2 linked regions of the Saccharolobus shibatae B12 genome follow. Each later gene encodes a partner of the first gene's protein in a complex. Links are inferred from orthologs where the notes say so. Each region holds a gene or a part of one and is shown on either strand. Other genes may lie near its edges. The genes, in order: J5U23_RS14650 and J5U23_RS06205.

Evidence for each region.
Region 2: the proteins of J5U23_RS14650 (region 1) and J5U23_RS06205 are in contact, whole or in part, in a crystal structure (PDB 2QMU), measured with the Saccharolobus solfataricus proteins. The link is inferred for Saccharolobus shibatae B12 from one-to-one orthologs. Residues at the interface, in WP_009988771.1 of Saccharolobus solfataricus: Trp33, Pro65, Glu66, Gln148, Val151, Asp152, Val154, Ser155, Lys156, Ala159, Leu160, Tyr163, Arg164, Lys167, Ile180, Ile181, Pro182, Val183, Ser184, Leu186, His187, Ile189, Asn190, Asp192, Ser193; in WP_231918336.1 of Saccharolobus solfataricus: Met1, Leu2, Arg4, Leu5, Tyr6, Lys8, Leu9, Pro10, Ile106, Lys108, Lys109, Glu110, Lys111.

The regions. Positions count from the first base shown.
Region 1 is NZ_CP077717.1:2,726,605-2,729,802, reverse strand. The notes cover bases 190-3,052. They hold J5U23_RS14650 (translation initiation factor IF-2 subunit gamma), read left to right. Parts: upstream 190-928; coding sequence 929-2,176; downstream 2,177-3,052. Other genes in these bases: J5U23_RS14640 (DNA-directed RNA polymerase), read left to right, coding at 2,581-3,052; J5U23_RS14645 (PIN domain-containing protein), read left to right, coding at 2,155-2,577; J5U23_RS14655 (30S ribosomal protein S6e), read left to right, coding at 276-920; J5U23_RS14660 (CbiX/SirB N-terminal domain-containing protein), read right to left, coding at 190-198. In the rest of the region: more of J5U23_RS14660, read right to left, coding at 1-189; more of J5U23_RS14640, read left to right, coding at 3,053-3,123; transcription elongation factor subunit Spt4, read left to right, coding at 3,130-3,198. UniProt on the Methanocaldococcus jannaschii protein: eIF-2 functions in the early steps of protein synthesis by forming a ternary complex with GTP and initiator tRNA.
Region 2 is NZ_CP077717.1:1,109,170-1,112,216, forward strand. What follows is about bases 109-2,820. They hold J5U23_RS06205 (translation initiation factor IF-2 subunit beta), read right to left. Parts: upstream 1,805-2,820; coding sequence 1,412-1,804; downstream 109-1,411. Other genes in these bases: rnhB (ribonuclease HII), read right to left, coding at 109-403; J5U23_RS06195 (60S ribosomal export protein NMD3), read right to left, coding at 400-1,113; J5U23_RS06200 (DUF424 domain-containing protein), read right to left, coding at 1,119-1,415; J5U23_RS06210 (tRNA (N(6)-L-threonylcarbamoyladenosine(37)-C(2))-methylthiotransferase), read left to right, coding at 1,876-2,820. In the rest of the region: more of rnhB, read right to left, coding at 1-108; more of J5U23_RS06210, read left to right, coding at 2,821-3,047. UniProt on the Methanocaldococcus jannaschii protein: eIF-2 functions in the early steps of protein synthesis by forming a ternary complex with GTP and initiator tRNA.

The sequences.
Region 1 (3,198 bases):
TAATGGAACTACTACTATCTTATCAGCCCCCTTAGCCAGAAGATTACTTAGGGCTTCGCTTAACGTAGGTTTATTAAACTCTAAGAAGCCGAATTCTACTAACTTAAAATATCTAGATAAATATTCTGCGTACTTAATTCCAACATCTTTCCATTCTGGTATCTTGCTACCATGTAAAACTAATAAAACTCCTAACAACGTTTCTCATGTAGCTTATGGTGATGCGATTTTATATATTTGTTTTAAGTATACCACACAAAAGGTGGCATTGTTAAATGCCGGACTTCAAAATTGTCATTTCAGATCCACAATCTGTAGAGCCTAAAAGAGTAAAGGTTAAAGTAAAGGCAAATGATCAAATAAAATCTATAGGTGGAGAAAAGGAAGGAAAAGCGGTACCCCAGGCTAAAGTTAATGAGAAAACTAAACAATTATTAAATATTGATACGCTCATCACATTAGAAATAACCAAACAAGAAGGGGATAAAAAGGTAAAGGTAAAAGGCCATTTTAAGGTTGAAGTAGATAACAATGTACCAGATAACGAAGTATGGATAAGTAAAACAATGGCAGAGAAGTTTGGAGCAGAAGATTTTGAAGCCATTGCATATAGGACTAAGACGTTACAAATAAGTATTGATCAAAACAAGGCTACAAATCTAGTTGGTCTAAAAATAGGTGATACATTTGAAGCTAATCAACTGATTGGATTACCAGTTAAGTTAAAGATAACTGGAGGATCAGATAATTCTGGATTCCCAATGCGATTTGATGTTACTGGAGCGGCTAAGCGTAAAATATTGCTAAGTGGGCCTCCTGGATTCTACCCGAATGAAGATGGAGAAAGAAGAAGAAAAACTATAAGAGGAAATACTATTAGCCAGGAAATAGTTCAAATTAATACCATAATAGTAAGGTGAAGCAGTTTTTGGCATGGCCTAAAGCTCAACCAGAAGTTAATATAGGTGTAGTTGGACATGTAGATCACGGTAAGACAACGCTAGTTCAGGCTATAACGGGAATTTGGACTTCAAAACATTCTGAAGAACTAAAAAGAGGTATGACGATAAAATTAGGTTACGCGGAGACTAATATAGGCATTTGTGAGAGTTGTAAAAAACCAGAGGCATATGTAACCGAACCCTCATGTAAATCTTGTGGATCGGATGAGGAGCCCAAGTTCTTGAGAAGAGTTTCCTTTATTGATGCCCCTGGTCATGAGGTTCTAATGGCTACAATGCTATCTGGAGCAGCGTTAATGGATGGTGCAATTCTTGTTGTTGCTGCAAATGAACCTTTTCCCCAGCCCCAAACTAGAGAACATTTCGTAGCACTAGGTATAATAGGAGTGAAAAATCTAATTATAGTTCAAAATAAGGTCGACGTAGTCTCCAAAGAGGAAGCATTGTCGCAGTATAAGCAAATAAAGCAGTTTACAAAGGGAACCTGGGCCGAAAATGCACCTATAATTCCAGTAAGCGCGCTTCATAAGATTAATATAGATACTCTAATAGAGGGCATAGAGGAGTACATAAAGACTCCTTATAGGGATCTCTCACAACAACCTGTTATGCTTGTGATAAGGAGTTTTGACGTTAATAAGCCCGGTACCCAATTTAATGAGCTGAAGGGTGGCGTGATAGGTGGTAGTATTATACAAGGCTTATTTAAGGTTGATCAAGAAATAAAAGTATTACCGGGCTTAAGAGTAGAAAAACAAGGTAAAGTATCTTATGAACCTATTTTCACAAGGATTTCATCCATAAGATTTGGAGATGAGGAATTTAAGGAGGCTAAACCGGGAGGTTTAGTAGCAATAGGTACATATTTGGATCCCTCATTGACTAAGGCTGATAATTTGCTTGGAAGTATTGTAACCTTGGCTGATGCTAATGTTCCAGTTTTATGGAATATCAGAATAAAGTATAATCTCTTGGAACGTGTAGTTGGAGCTAAGGAGATGTTAAAGGTAGATCCCATAAGAGCTAAGGAAACTTTGATGTTATCTGTAGGTTCCTCGACGACTTTGGGGATAGTTACTTCTGTAAAGAAGGATGAGATTGAAGTGGAGTTAAGAAGACCCGTGGCAGTATGGTCTAATAATATTAGAACTGTTATAAGTAGGCAAATAGCTGGTAGGTGGAGAATGATAGGATGGGGGTTAATAGAGATCTAAAAGTACTGATTGATACTAATATTTTATTATATGTATACGATGGTTTAGATCCATTTAATAAGGTATTGGAATTTCTAGATTATAAACCGACCTTTTTTATTCATTCTGCAGTCTTAAAAGAGTTGGATATTTTATCTGAAAAGAATAAAAAAAGATTTATTATTACATCCAGAATTAGAATAGCCAGGAAATATTTGGAAGTATATAAAAACTCATGGAATTTAATAAATGATTATGACGATTTACCTACAGATGAGGCGTTGATAAGGACTGCTCTTAGATATAACATGTTTATATTTACTAATGATAAGCAATTAAAAAGTAATGCAATTAAAAAGGGGATAGGAGTTTTATTTCTTCAAAATAGGAGTAAAATTATAAAATCCTTATATCCTATCTAACGTATGTATAAACTTATTAAAGCACGTAGCATTGTGAGGATCCCACCCAATGAGTTTGGTAAACCATTAAATGAGATCGCTTTAAATGAACTAAGACAACAATATCAAGAAAAGATCCTTAAGGATTTAGGTCTAGTTTTAGCTATATTAAATGTCAAAACCAGTGAGGAAGGGATGTTAGTATTTGGTGATGGTGCTACTTATCATGAGGTCGAATTTGATATGATAACCTATGTACCAGTTGTACAAGAAGTAGTTGAGGGTGAGGTTTTACAAGTTGACAACTATGGTGTGTTCGTTAACTTAGGACCGATGGATGGCCTCGTTCACATTTCCCAAATAACAGATGATACACTGAAATATGACAATGTAAGAGGTATAATATTCGGCGAAAAATCTAAGAAAGTAATACAAAAGGGTGACAAAGTAAGAGCAAGAGTGATAAGCGTTGCGTCTACGGTAACAGGTAGATTGCCTAGAATCGCTTTAACTATGAGACAGCCCTACTTGGGCAAGTTAGAGTGGATAACACAGGCTAAGAAGTGAGCGTGAATGGCTAAGAAATCAGTCTTTAAAGCATGTAAAAATTGTAAGGCATTAGTAGAGACTGACAAGGAAACA
Region 2 (3,047 bases), 1.6 Mb from region 1 along the record:
CTTCAACAAATAGGACATCCGCCTTGTGAACTACATTTGACTTATAACCTAGCTTTCTGATGAGCTCTATAACAGGCTTCTCTTCTCCCACTTTATCAACTGTTACTATTTCAGGATTGAAAACCGAAAGTGATAAAATTATCTTAGACACCGCATCATATGTGAGATCGTTCAAGTTGTAATTATCTATTTCGTAAGGAAAAACTTTAACTACTGTGAAAGCATCTACGGTACTTGCAATAATATCGAACAATTTCTCCCTTCTCTCCCTAGTTAATTGCTTACTATCCTTTACTCCAATGCCTTTAAGGAATTTTAGCTTTGAATCACTGATAACTACACCTGCAACTATCATTGGACCTATTAAGGCTCCACGACCTGCTTCGTCTATACCTATTCTCATATCCTCAATGAAATAACTAGTTTTGCCTCCCTTTTACCGTTTTTCATCTTTTCATTCTGATAACTCTCATTAACTTCAACGTCAACAATAGAAGATATCATCGATACAAGCTTTCTTGCAACACTTTTACTCATAAAATAATAATCCACACCCTCTCTACCCTCAATAACATCAGAAATATTATCCACTATGCTTGTAGAGAAAAAGGATTCGAAGAACGCTCTCTTCTTATCGTCAACTCCAATCTTACCTTTACTCCTCAGTTGAACTATGGCCTCATAATATCGTGTCTTTTTCCTAAAGCACGAGTCACATAATGTCCTTTCCATTTCTAAACTAATTATCGCCTCTTGGGAAAAGGGTTTACCTCTTACCTTCCCTCTAAATTCAATAGTAGCAAAGGAATTACCACTTGGATCCTTCCATATGCTCTTTATATCAAATGCGAACTCCTCTACGTTTTTATCAATGTCTATCTTATTCCCTAGTTCTCTTATTATAATATCTTCCACGACTGAAGCTAAAGATGTTGCTGAAGTCCTTATCCACTTTCCCTTAATCCATTGTGCACCACAGATCTTGCAATACTTTCCGGTTATCCTTTTAGGTACTTCTATCAGTTTTTTAGATTTTACATAGCAGTCCACGCAGAGTGAGTCTATTAGCTCAACATTTTGCTTTCCGCATAGCACACAGAACTTCCCTGACATAAATTTCACACATTATAAACTTGAGCGAATTTTACACCAGCTACATTGATGACAGAATCCTTGTGAACTAGCCCTCTCCTTATTGCCTCTTCTACCGCGTAATTCCCTACAATACTCATAACTGTAGCCTCATCGATCAATGAAAGGGCATAATCTAATTCTACGGACTCTCCTCCGTAAAACTTCTCACTAACATCGAGTATTATTTCCCCTTCTCTAAATACTTTCCCTAATAGTTCCTCCTGACATATATTTACCAGTGTCATACCTTGTGCTCTAATTATATTTAGAAACACTCTCATAGAGGTTTCACTGGTGTTTGAGCTCCACACGCTAGACAGACTATATACCAGCTCTTCTTCTCCTTCTTTAGTACAGTGTCTAGGCTTTTACAAGTACTACATTCAACGTATGCCTTCAAAAATCTTTCCATTAAGGTATTTATTACTTGTGAGGAGAATTTTCCTTGAATTATAAGTTCACCTTTATCGTCCACATTACCAGGTGCAGCCAATTCCTTTAGCAAGTATTTCATACATATTTTATCTTCTCTTCTAATTCTATCACAATATTCCGCAAAGTTTCTAATCATGGTGGTATTTCCTATATTGAGTATTATTAGATTAGGTAGTGCTTGTGTACCTTCCTTACGACCCTTTTCTGGTAATTTTGAGTATAGTCTATCAAGCATTTCCACGTATTCTTTTTCTGAATTCACATTAAATCTATAAGCACATAGGGTTTAAAATACTACTGAAGAAAATGAAAACCATCTACGTTGAGACATATGGGTGCGCATTAAATAGGGCAGATACTTACGTAATGATGACGTTGCTTAAAAATGAGGGTTATAATTTTGTAGAAAACCCTGAGAACGCAGATATAATTATACTCAATACTTGCGCAGTAAGGTTAGAAACTGAAGAGAGAATGAAACAAAGAATTAAGGAATTAAACACGTTATCAAAAAAATTAGTGGTAGCAGGATGTATGAGTAGTGCAGAACCAGCTACAGTCCTTTCCATAGCTCCAAATGCGTCATTAATAGGTCCACAATCAGTTGAAAGAATAATCGATGTAATTAAATCAGAGGAGCGTAAAATTGTCCTTGAGGGCGATAGAGCACTTATAACTCCTAGAACTTTCGATGGAAAAATTGCAATAATTCCAGTAGCTGACGGATGTGCAGGAAATTGCAGCTTCTGCATAACTAAACTAGCAAGGAGGAAGTTGAGGAGCTATCCATTAAGGGAAATAGTTAATGCTGTGAGAGATGCCGTACAAGCCGGTGCTAAAGAAATAGAATTAACTGGTCAAGATACTGCAGCTTATGGGTTAGATCTAGGAGGATCTATAAGTTTAGTTGATGTAGTAAATAAAGTAACGGAAATTGATGGAGACTTTATGATAAGAATTGGCATGATGACGCCAGAACAAGCTATGAGAATAATAGATAATTTAATAGAAATCATGAGAAACCCTAAGGTGTATAAGTTTATCCATTTACCGGTCCAAAGTGGAGATGATAGAGTATTAAAGCTAATGAATAGGAAATATACAATAGACGAATATAAAGAGTTGGTAAGTGAAATAAGAAGTAAAATACCATTTGTCAATATAACTACTGATATAATTATAGGTCATCCTGGAGAAGATGAAGATGCATTTAATAATACCCTATTGCTTATGAAGGAATTAAGATTTGAAAGGATACATTTAGCAATGTATTCCATCAGGCCAAATACTAGAAGTGCATCAATGCCCCAGGTTCCAGATAGTGTAAAGAAAAAGAGAATTCAAATAGCTAATAAACTATATGAGGATATCGCGTTATCTATTCATTTAGAATACGTGGGAAGTACTAGCAGAGTTATCACAACAGAATTAGGTCGTAAAGGATCTGTAGTAGGAAGATTGGTGAATTATATTCCAGT